2 regions of the Pseudoalteromonas sp. SG43-3 genome follow, and region 2 is predicted to be linked to the other one. Evidence: predicted binding sites of a transcription regulator. Region 2 holds the regulator's gene; the other holds the start of a gene.

Region 1 (6,091 bases), on a different contig from region 2:
TTAATGTAGCTTTAAATAATTTGGATAGATATTTACTTGGGAAATTTGTAAAAGTGGTGGCCCCTCCCAGACTCGAACTGGGGACCTAACGATTATGAGTCGTGTGCTCTAACCAACTGAGCTAAGGGGCCAACTTTATATAACTGCTAGGCAGTTAATTTTTGAAGCGTTCAGTCACAGAGCGACTAAAGCGGGTTGCAGTATAAAAACTTTTTAGGTGCTTGTCACTACCAAAAACCTTTATTTTAACAATCAACAAGCTAACTGCTTAAATAGTAATCTTTTAAGTGGGCATAAACATAAAATGTAAGATATTTACCGTGCTATTCACTGCATTAAATTATAAACAAAACCTATCCCATATAGTCTTTTATATTTAACCCTCTACTTTTTAAGCAAAGCTAACATATATGTGTAGGCATACAAGGCTGTAAAAAATATGCTTGGGGCTACTGTCAGTGCCAGATTAGGTGTCTGATTAACTACATTCACCATAATCACTAAGCTCGATTGAACAGTAATCGGAATAATAGGCGCAAAAAGTACGCCTGCTTTTTTTTTATTACTTAAATACGAGGCGCTAGAGTTAATTGCATTATTAAAACTTTGTCGTATTGCGACGTTTTGTGGTGTTTTAGAATGAAACATACAAATAATTGGAGTTACGAACGCAAGCGTTACATAACTAAACTTATACTTGTTGACGACCTTTTCTAAAATAAAGGTAAAAAACAGCGTTACAAATCCACTATACAACCCTTGCACTAATGCAGCTTGAAAAGTGACCGATTTAGCAATGTCTGCCGCACTATTTGCCCAGAAGGCCCAACTAAAATAAAAAATGAATGACACAACGCCTGACATTATAAGTCGAATATTCAATTAACTACCTCAACATGCCTAAAAACCTAGTTTAATGATAACACTAGAAGTGAAGGTAATATTGTCACTAAATAATAAGGTATTTGATTGTATATTATAGATGTATAAACACACTAATGTTGAAGATTTCCTAAATGGCATCAAATCAGAATCTGAGCGCGACTGTTAGCTGGAAAGCTTATTAGTAAACAATAAGTATAGTTTTAAAATAATATTGGGAGTGAGTTAAGGAAGTGAATTAATGGGTTGAAGAGTTTTAAAAAATGGATTTAATCTAAAAACTCTCTAAAAACTAATATTGTGAGCCGATCGGTACTAAAGTATTTAGCTAAACCTCAGTAGTCGGCTTACACAATATATAATCTGTCATTATTTTTTCGCAATAATGTAGATTGCATGTATTAACCCTGGGAAATAACCTAGCAGTGTTAATAGAATATTTAACCAAAAATGCATACCTAAGCCAACTTGCAAAAACACACCTAATGGCGGTAATAAAACCGAAAGTATTATACGAATAATATCCATGATCAAACTCCATTTAAATTAAACATTGAAAAGACTTAAAGCCCAGTATTACTGGGCCTTAACTATACTGTATTATTCAGCAACAATAGCTAGTTTATCAACTACGTCGCGAACATCTTCAGCATTTTTAGCAATTTTAACTGCTAGTTGCTTTTCAGCTTCAGACTCTACAGAGCCATTCAGAGTTACCACACCGTTGTCGGTATCAACATCAATGTCTGTACCACCTACTTCTGAGTCAAACAGGAAGCGAGTTGTGATTACAGTGGTGATTTTAGCGTCCGTTAGGTCGTTATCATCATCGTCCATCATGTCGTTGTTTTTATCTTCGGTGTCCATGCTTTTAACAACAGTAAGGCTGTTATCAACATCAGTTACACCATCTAGGCTAAGTACAAGTTCTTCTGCTAGCTCTTTATCGAGTTCGCTATTAACTTTACCTGTAAGTACTACCTTGCCATTTTTTACATCAGTGTTAATGTCAAAGTTGTTTAGATTAGTGTTCATAAGTAGAACGGTTTCTGCCTTACCATCAATCCAAGCATCTTTACTTTCGTTTTCCCAGCTGTTTGCTTGGGCACCCATAGCCGTAGTACCAAGAACTAGAGCTGCGATAATAGATTTGTTAAATGTTTTCATAATCTTTCTCCTTTTGATTAAAGACACTTTAACTAATGCGAGCTTCAGGCCAACTTTATTTATACTTAAAATTCAAAGGCTTGAATTAATTAAAAGATAAAACCTTATCTATGTTTGTGTAACTATTTACAGGCTACTCGGTAAAACTTTCTCAAATAGTGAAAATAGCTAGATAATTGCTCTTTTGGTTAATCTATCGTTAATATAACAAAACAAAAAACACCGTTAAAAAATAACCAATTGATAATTAATGAAATTATATTTGGTACGCGGTTTGCAGCCTAACTACAAGAGCAGTATCAATAGTAAATATAATAAGGAATAACTCATGTCTGTAAAAGTTGAAGACCGCCCAATAGAGCAAGTACGCGAACAAGTGATTGATCAATTAATTTATAATTACAGTCATGGTGTTATTTCTGTTGATGCATTCGAAAGACGTTTAGATAATGCGATGGATGCACCTAATAACGAAGCTCTGCTAGCCTTAGTAGAAGACTTAACACTTAATACCGATCAGCAATATAAAGCAGAAAAACAATCGCAATTTACACCACATTATAGTGCACAGCAAAACAGTGATGATGATTTTACATTACGCAGTATTTTAGGATCTAACGAGCGAAGTGGTCAGTGGGTTGTGCCAAAAAATATATATTTGAGTAACTTTATGGGATCGGTGGTGCTTGATTTTACCGATGCTATTTTTGCGCATCAAAATGTAACTATTCACGTTAACTGTATTTTTGGTAGCGATGAAATTTACGTACCAGAGCATGTCAATGTAGTGTCTAAAATGTTTTGTATTTTAAGTAGCCTTGAAAATAAATCTGTGTCGCTTAACAAACGCCAAGGCCCTACAATTCATATTGAAGGAAAGGCAGTAATGGGCTCGGTTGAGGTAAAAATAAAGCGCACAATTAAAGAAAAATTTATGAGCTTTGCAAATGAGCTAAAAACCCAGTTTGGCACGGGTAATAATAATCGCTCACTATAATTGAGTAGCAGCACTTTAGCGTGCTGCTTAGTATTTTATTATAAATCGTTATTTCGCTCGCTTGGTATATCACTTAAATACTCTACAAACTCAACTTCAAACCCTGCAGGATCAATAAAGTAGACATTCTTTCTGAAAGGATTCTCGTTACCTTGCTTGCTTAGAGTAAAACCCACTTTATTTAAGCGCATTACTACTGCGCTTAAATTATTAGTTACATAAGCAAAGTGTGCAAAACCAATTTGATGGCCCGATAAGTTTCTGTTTTCACCTTCACCATGACTGCTTATCGCAATGTAATGCGTGTCATCTCCAAAGTGTACCCAGCGTCTTGGTTTTCCATGCCAATCGCCTCTGCCCTCACTTCTAATCGACCAATGTGGAAATACAGCGCGATAAAATGTAAGCATACTATCTATATCACTCGCGACTAAGTTTACGTGCTCTAAATACATAATGTTATCCTATCAGTTAAGTTAGGAGCACGATAAAACCTCAAGTTAACTTTAGGTAAAGTGTTATTTAAAATTAATTTATTTAAATGCAGATAATTATTTTTTAAAAATATATAAACTTTTCAATCTTGTATAAAAAACAAACACAAGTATTTGGGGTTTATTGTTTACTTTATGGCAAAAGTCGCTAAAATACGCCGGCTGAAATATATAAACGTTCTTTTACAACCCAAAGGTAATACCATGCATCCAATGTTAAACATTGCGGTTCGCGCTGCGCGCAACGCAGGCAAAATTTTACTTCGCGCAAGTGAAGATTTATCAAAAGTTGAAGTGCAACAAAAAGGCGCTAACGACTTAGTAACTAACATTGATAAAGAAGCCGAAGCCGTAATTCGTGACACTATTTTACAGTCTTACCCTACTCACTCAATTGTTGGTGAAGAACTAGGTGAGCATAAAGGAAAGGATGATGATTACCAATGGATTGTAGATCCTATCGATGGAACAACTAACTTCATCAAAGGTATCCCTCATTACGCGGTTTCTATCGCACTTAAAGTTAAAGGTCGTTTAGACCAAGCTGTTATTTATGATCCAATTCGTGGTGAGCTTTTCACTGCATCTCGCGGTCAAGGCACTCAGTTAAACAGTAAACGTCTACGCGTTAGCAAAACTACGGTTCTTGCAGGCACTGTACTTGCTACTGGTTTCCCTTTCAAAAACAAAAACCACATGGATGCATACACTGAAGCGTTTAAAGCATTGTTTGTACACACTGCTGATATTCGCCGTGCAGGTTGTTCTGCTTTAGATATGGCATACGTTGCAGCTGGCCGTGTTGATGGATTTTTTGAAATTGGTTTAAAACCTTGGAACTCTGCTGCGGGCGAACTAATGGTTAAAGAAGCGGGCGGTATGGTTGTAGATTTCGCCGGTGGTAATAACTATAACCACAGCGGCAATATTATCTGTGGTTCACCAAAACTGACTCAAGCAATTATCCGCGAAATTCGTCCAGTATTAACTGAGTCGTTACTTCGCTAATTAAATGCTATTAATAGCATACTAAAAAGGAGCCTAGGCTCCTTTTTTTGTGCCTAAAAATAAGGGTTATCGAGCTTAATCTCTATTGTTTTACCTTTTGTATAAGGTAGTGTATTTAAATCCTTTGCGAAGTATTCATTAAATAATGCATCAAACTCGCCGTTTGTCTGCATTAATATTAAGCCCTCCTCTACTGCCTTTGCCAATTCGGGTTTACTCTTAGTCACAAAATAATAAATACCCGTTGGGTAGCTTATATATAAATCAGGCACAACGACTAAGTTACTTTGTTTGTTTTCAATAAGCTCAGAATTAACCTCAATAAACGAGCGAGGAAAGTAATCTATTCGCCCACGGCTCGTTAAAGTGAACATGGCTTGGTAATTGGTAAGCGGCCTTACACGTAAGCCGTTATAGGACATTATTCTTGTATCTGGCCAGTTGTGACCCTGCACTGCTGAAAACTCTCCTAGCTGCTCTAGGGTTTTTACGTCTTTAAAGCGTGCTACGTTTTGTTTATTAGTGAGTAAAGCCCGCTTTCCTATATAACCTTTAAATAGTGGTATTTTAATAGCTAAAGCAAGTGCCTCTCGCTCTGGACTACTCATACTCCAATACATATCTAGTTCGTTATCATTTAGGTTTATGAGCTTACGTTTTTGCTGATCTGATATGGGAGTCATCCTAATAACCCCAGGATAGTTAACACTCTCAAGTGCACGTACCAGTAGCTCACTTAAGTACTCTTCTCGTGCGTTTTGAGTATCTTGCTTTTGGGCTACATTAATTATTTGCTCTTGCGCCATAAGTGCAAAACTTGCAAGCAGACCAAGTACACTGGTCGAGATTTTTATTGGCAACATAATAATTACCTATTTTTATTTAAATTACCTGCTTATTGCTTGCTAGGCGCACCACTGCGGGCGCAGGCCCTTTACGTTTGCAAATAAACAAATAACTATGGCGATAACGTTTGGCTTCTTTTTTAGCATCAGTTGCGAGTGCTGCAACTTGGTGACTGTTTTTACATTGTTGTAAATCAGGCTCAACTAAGCCAATCGATAACGTTAGTAGCGGCACAAATTGCTTTTCTCCTTCACGATTTGTGGCCCAATACCCTTCGCTCTTTATGTGCTCAGATGTAAAAAATATACGAGACTGGAGTTGAAATTGCTCAATAATGGTATTACATATATCAACCGCGTTGTGCTGATCAAACACCACCATAAAGTCATCGCCACCTATATGTCCTACAAAGTTAGCACTATTTTTACACGCTTGCACTGTTACATCAGCTAATAGTTTAATTACACTGTCGCCGCTAGCGTAGCCGTATAAGTCATTAAATTGCTTAAAATGATTTAAGTCTATATACGCGAGTGAAAACGGATTACTACCTTTTAATCGCTGCTCTATAGCTTCATTAATTGCCACATTACCAGGGAGCATAGTCAGTGGATTAGCGTGTTGTGCATGGCGTATTTTTTCTTCGGTTATGTGTTTTAAAATATCGCGAAGCGGCGCTAACCCTAAATAAGCGTTT
Region 2 (6,091 bases):
CTATTGAGCTCAAACAGACAGCCTATGATGAGCAAGGTAAAATTAGCCACAAAGTCACTGCGGCTAAAATGGAGCTATACCAGCAATTAGGTTTCACGTTTTTTGAAAAACCCATTTTTACTTTATATAACGAGCAACAAACGTGGCAAATAAATGCAGACGAAGCAACATTATATGAAGATAAACAATTAATTTTAGAAGGTAATGTGGTTGCCAAAAATTTAACCGATAACGCCATGATAGACAAAATCAATGCTGATAATATTCAGGTTGATATAAAGTTATTAACAATGCGTTCGGAGCAACCCGTCATTATCACTGGACCCAATTTAAAAATCACCGGTAAAGGCCTAGAAGCCGACTTGAAAACCGAAGTGATAAAACTAATTAACCATACGCGAACCATATATTATGACCAATAAAATATTAAAATCACTTATAATTCCTACACTTATACTAGCGTTTAATAGTAGTGCTGCAGAGCAAAACACGCAACCTGCTGCCAATCAAATTTCAATAAGTGCCGACAAGCAAGAAGGTCAATTGAAAGCTAATGTGGGTATTTTTGAGAAAAACGTTGAGATTATTCACGGTAATCGCCGCATTACAGCCGATCGCCTCGAAGTACACAAACGTGATGAACTTGGTGATAATAAACAATTATTAATTGCCACAGGTAGCCCTGCGCACTTTGAAGAAAAGCAATCAGACGGCACGACTATGAGCGCCAGTGCTGACGAAGTACGTTATGATGTATCTAAGCGTTTTTTAACGCTTGTTGGTAATGCACAAGTATCGCAAGCCGGACAAAAAATAAATGCTAAAAGCATTACCTACGACATAGAGCAGCAGCTCATCAGTGCCGAAAAAGATGAAAACTCAACTGACCGCGTTCACACAATTTTAGTACCGATCGAAACTAAAAAAAGTAAAAAAGGCGATAAAGGTCAACCATGAGCACATTAAAAGCAGAACTATTAGCAAAAAGCTATAAAGGTCGTGAAGTTGTAAAAAACGTCGGCCTTGAAGTACAAGCTGGCAGTATAGTTGGCTTACTTGGCCCTAACGGTGCTGGTAAAACAACGACTTTTTATATGATTGTAGGGCTTGTTCCTAGCGACAAAGGTAAAATATCTATTGATGATAACGATATTACTCTTTTACCTATGCATAGTCGTGCTAGATTAGGCATAGGCTACTTACCACAAGAGTCATCGATTTTTAGAAAGCTGACTGTTTATCAAAACTTAATGGCCATTTTAGAAACGCGCAAAGAACTAAATAAACAAGCCAGAGAAGACACGCTCAATAACTTATTAGATGAATTTAGCATACAACACATTCGTGATAGCCAAGGTATGGCATTATCGGGGGGAGAACGTCGTCGTGTAGAAATAGCACGAGCGCTGGCAGCAGATCCTAAATTTATATTACTGGATGAACCGTTTGCCGGTGTTGACCCTATTTCGGTATTAGATATAAAGAAAATAATAGAACATCTTAAAAATCGTGGGATTGGTGTATTAATTACCGACCATAACGTAAGAGAGACCCTTGATGTTTGTGAAAAAGCCTACATTGTTTCTCATGGGGAGCTGATTGCATCAGGTACTCCAGAACACGTATTAAATGATAAAACAGTACGCGATGTTTACTTAGGCGAGCAATTTAGGCTGTAACATTTACGCCATGTCTTTAAGCATCTGCTAGTATTAATTATAACAACATAAAAGGATTGTTAGAGATACATGAGGCAATCACTACAGCTGCGCATGGGCCAGCAACTTACAATGACTCCACAGTTGCAACAAGCTATTCGTTTGTTGCAACTCAGTACATTGGATCTCCAGCAAGAAATACAAGAAGCTCTCGACAGTAATCCACTATTAGAGGTTGAAGAGGCAGACTATTCCGAAGACGCTGCTGGTAAAAACGAGCAAAAAGCTGATACCGATGACATAACTGTTAGCGCATCTGCTGATGATGCTCCGAGCGAATACGAACAAGATACTGGTGAAGCACTTGCAAAAGACACGCTAAGTGACGACATGGCTATGGATGTCAGTTGGGATGAGTACATGAGTGCCGCTCCTGCAGCCTCATCAGGTCCAATGCCTGAAGACGAATCAATATACCAAGGCGCCTCTACTGAAACGCTGCATGAGTATTTAATGTGGCAATTACAACTAACGCCATTTAGCCCTACAGACGAAGCTATTGCTATTGCTATTGTAGAAGCTGTCGATGATTCAGGTATTTTAACACTAAGCTGCGAAGAGATTTTAGAAAGCTTTAATCAAGAAAACGAAGATGATAACGAAGTCGAACTTGATGAAATTGAAGCGGTATTAAAACGCATCCAACTGTTTGATCCTGTTGGTATTGCTGCACGTAGTTTACAAGAGTGTTTGTGTATTCAGCTTAATCAATTTGATAAAGAAACACCTTATATTAATGAAACGAAAATGATTTTAACCGAGCATATTGATCTATTAGCAGCTCGCGACTATCGTACATTAATGAAAAAAACTAAGCTCAAAGAAGAAGAGCTTAAAGAAGTAATGACACTAATACATACTCTCAACCCAAAACCTGCAGATACTATTGTAAGGGAAGAATCTGAGTATGTTATTCCTGATGTGTCAGTTAAAAAAATTAAAGGCCGCTGGGTTGTCGAATTAAACCCAGATAGCATGCCTAAAATTCGTGTTAATAGCCAATACGCAGCAATGTCTCGCACTGTAAAATCAAGTGGCGACAGCCAGTTTATTCGCTCACATTTACAAGAAGCTAAATGGTTTATTAAAAGCTTAGAAAGTAGAAACGACACGCTATTAAAAGTTACTAATTGTATTGTTAAGCAACAACAAGGCTTTTTTGAACATGGCCCTGAAGCCATGAAACCAATGGTTTTAAATGATGTTGCTGAAATGGTAGAAATGCACGAATCGACAATTTCTCGCGTAACTACTCAAAAGTACATGCATACACCCCGTGGTATATTTGAGCTTAAATATTTTTTCTCAAGCCATGTAAGTACTGAAAACGGTGGTGAATGTTCATCTACAGCAATACGTGCGCTTATCCGAAAATTAATCGCAGCAGAAAACTCAGCAAAACCATTGAGTGATAGCAAAATAGCGGATATATTGGCTGAGCAAGGAATTAAAGTAGCGAGACGTACAATCGCAAAATACCGCGAATCTCTTGCTATTCCACCGTCAAATCAGCGTAAAAGTCTGATTTAAGACGCTAAACTAAGAGGGTAATGCTTATGCAACTAAACTTAACTGGTCGTCACGTAGAATTAACCGATTCACTAAGAGACTATATTAATACTAAATTTGCGAAGCTTGAAAGACACTCTGATCATATTAATAATGTTCATGTCATTCTCGATGTAGAAAAATTAAATCAAAAAGCAGAAGCCACAATACACGTAAGCGGTGCTGAGCTATTTGCCTCTACAGAACATCAAGATATGTATGCCGCTATTGACTCGTTGATCGACAAGCTCGATCGCCAAGTAATCAAACACAAAGAGAAGCTTGCTCGACACTAATATGATGAAATTAAGTTCACTTATATGCCAGGACTGCAGCAAAGCTGCGGTCCTTTTTAATAGCAAAAAAAGAATTTTAGAGTTCATTAGCGAACTTGCTCACGACAAACTTCCGTATTTACCGCAACAAGATATTCTTAATGCTTTAATGAGCAGAGAGAAATTAGGTAGTACAGGTATAGGACGTGGCATTGCTATTCCTCATGGAAGAATGAGCGGTGCAGAAGAGCCTTTGGCTTTAGTGCTCGTTAGCGAAACTCCAATAAACTTTGATGCAATCGATAATCGCCCTGTTGATATTTTTGTCGCACTCATCGTACCAGATGGCGATAACCAGCAGCACTTAAAGACTCTAGCAACCATTGCTGATAAACTAAACAACAAAGATTTTTGTAAACAGTTACGCAGTGCAAAATCTGATACTGAGCTTTACCAAGTTATTGTCGATCAATCATAGTTTTATAAAGGGTGTTAAATGGAGTTAATTATCATAAGCGGCCGTTCTGGTTCTGGAAAGTCGGTTGCTTTGCGCGTTGTAGAAGATTTAGGTTATTATTGCGTAGATAATATTCCAGTAAACCTACTACCTTCATTAGTTCGCAGTGTGTCTGATAGCTACGATAAAATTGCTGTTAGCATAGATGTGCGCAACATACCTAAAGAACAAGATGAATTTAACGATATTCTTGAATACTTACCAGGCTTTGCAAACCCTACGTTATTTTATTTAGATAGTGACGATCAGACATTGATCAAACGCTTTTCTGAAACACGCAGATTACACCCACTATCAATAGACTCGTTGCCTCTTGATTTAGCCATCAAAAAAGAAAAAGAATTACTTGATGTATTAACCACTCGCGCCGACTTTATGATAGATACGACTGATTTAAGTGTTCATCAACTCGCTGAATCTATTCGTGAAAAGATTTTAGGTAAAAAAGATAAGCAACTGATTGTCACATTTGAATCATTTGGTTTTAAACACGGTATACCAAAAGAAGCAGACTACGTATTTGATGCACGCTTTTTACCAAATCCACACTGGGAACCAGAGTTGAAGCCTTTAAATGGGTTAGATCAACCGGTTAAAGACTATTTAGCTAATCACAGCATAGTGCAAAAATTCACATGGCAAATTCAAACATTTGTACAAACGTGGTTACCGCATTTAGAACGAAATAACCGCAGTTATTTAACCATTGCTATTGGCTGTACAGGTGGGCAACATCGCTCTGTGTATTTAGCGCAAACTATCGGTGAAAGTTTTGCAATGACACATCCCAATGTAAAAATTCGCCATCGCGAACAAGAAAAATAATATAGCTGAATAATCACCTGTTCAGCTTAGGTAGAGTAAGTTATGCATTGTGAAGATACCTTTTTAATAAAAAACAAATTAGGCTTACACGCCAGAGCAGCTACTGTGCTTGCGCAATTAGCAGTACAATTTGATGCTACAATCACATTATTCCAAGATGACAAAGAAGCAGCAGGCGATAGCGTACTTGCATTAATGTTACTTGAAAGTAGCCAAGGAAAAGAAGTTAAAGTTGTTTGTAAAGGCCCTGATTCTGAGCAAGCTTTACACGCTGTTGGAGAATTAATAGCACAACGCTTTAATGAACAAGAATAATCTGTTTTATAAAAACAATATTCGCATTACTAGTGCTTCAATTAAAACAGATATATAAAATAAATAGGTTAGTAACGCCAGTTAACTCACCTCCCCCCATAAAGTAATATAACAATTTATAAAGGACGCCAATGCCAGAAGCTTTTGAACAAGATTATCCACTACAGCAACTAAAGCAGGTGACGAAGTCACTCAATAGTGGTCAATTTGTTCAAGTTAGGCGCATGCTCGCAAAAACGGCTCCTTGTGATACCGCATTATTATTAGAATCATCACCGCATAAAATTCGCCGACTGCTTTGGCAATTGGTCGATCCTGATGTGCAGGGTGATGTTCTTGAAGAATTATCTGAAGATGTTCGTTTAGGCATTATTGCCCAAATGGAACCTAAGCACATTGCCGCCGCAACTGAAGACATGGGCCACGATGACTTAGGTGAAGTATTACGTAGCCTGCCAGATACCGTCTATAAAGACGTTGTTAGCGCGATGGACATTCAAGACCGTGAACGTGCCACGCAAGCACTGTCATATCAAGAGCGTTCAGCAGGTGCGCTAATGAACACCGATACGGTGACCATTCGCCCTGATGTAACACTCGATGTTGTACTTCGTTATATTAGACTGCGTGGTGAGTTACCAGAGGGTACAGATGATTTATATGTTGTTGATAAACATAACTGCTTTATAGGCGCTTTATCGCTGAGTACATTATTAACTAATCCGCCAGAAAAAATTGTCCGCGATTTAATGGATGAAGATTGTGAGTCTATCCCAATCTCAATGGATGAAAGTGAAGTAGCGCAATTATTTGAGCGTCATAATTGGATATCGGCCCCAGTGGTGGACGATAACGACCAACTCCTCGGTCGTGTTACTATCGATGACATCGTT

What was found. The regulator sigma-54, encoded in region 2, starts transcription at its own class of promoters, with help from an activator protein. The targets are predictions, from matches to a motif close to GTTGGCACGNNNNTNGNNT.
Region 1: H5157_RS06205 (LiaF domain-containing protein) is a predicted target of sigma-54. The motif match lies at 2,311-2,329, and genes of this name have one in related genera.

What each region holds. Positions count from the first base shown of each region.
Region 1 is NZ_JACJFC010000005.1:127,594-133,684, forward strand. Features, by position in the region: tRNA gene H5157_RS06185 (tRNA-Ile) at 55-131, opposite strand; gene H5157_RS06190 (hypothetical protein) at 385-882, opposite strand; gene H5157_RS06195 (YqaE/Pmp3 family membrane protein) at 1,252-1,410, opposite strand; gene H5157_RS06200 (BON domain-containing protein) at 1,483-2,049, opposite strand; gene H5157_RS06205 (LiaF domain-containing protein) at 2,378-3,046, shown strand; gene H5157_RS06210 (VOC family protein) at 3,085-3,501, opposite strand; gene suhB (inositol-1-monophosphatase) at 3,745-4,548, shown strand; gene H5157_RS06220 (ABC transporter substrate-binding protein) at 4,602-5,411, opposite strand; gene H5157_RS06225 (bifunctional diguanylate cyclase/phosphodiesterase) at 5,431-6,091, opposite strand, start outside.
Region 2 is NZ_JACJFC010000001.1:66,795-72,885, reverse strand. Features, by position in the region: gene lptC (LPS export ABC transporter periplasmic protein LptC) at 1-422, shown strand, start outside; gene lptA (lipopolysaccharide transport periplasmic protein LptA) at 412-957, shown strand; gene lptB (LPS export ABC transporter ATP-binding protein) at 954-1,679, shown strand; gene H5157_RS00355 (RNA polymerase factor sigma-54) at 1,749-3,248, shown strand; gene hpf (ribosome hibernation promoting factor) at 3,275-3,562, shown strand; gene ptsN (PTS IIA-like nitrogen regulatory protein PtsN) at 3,567-4,019, shown strand; gene rapZ (RNase adapter RapZ) at 4,038-4,883, shown strand; gene H5157_RS00335 (HPr family phosphocarrier protein) at 4,926-5,198, shown strand; gene mgtE (magnesium transporter) at 5,330-6,091, shown strand, end outside.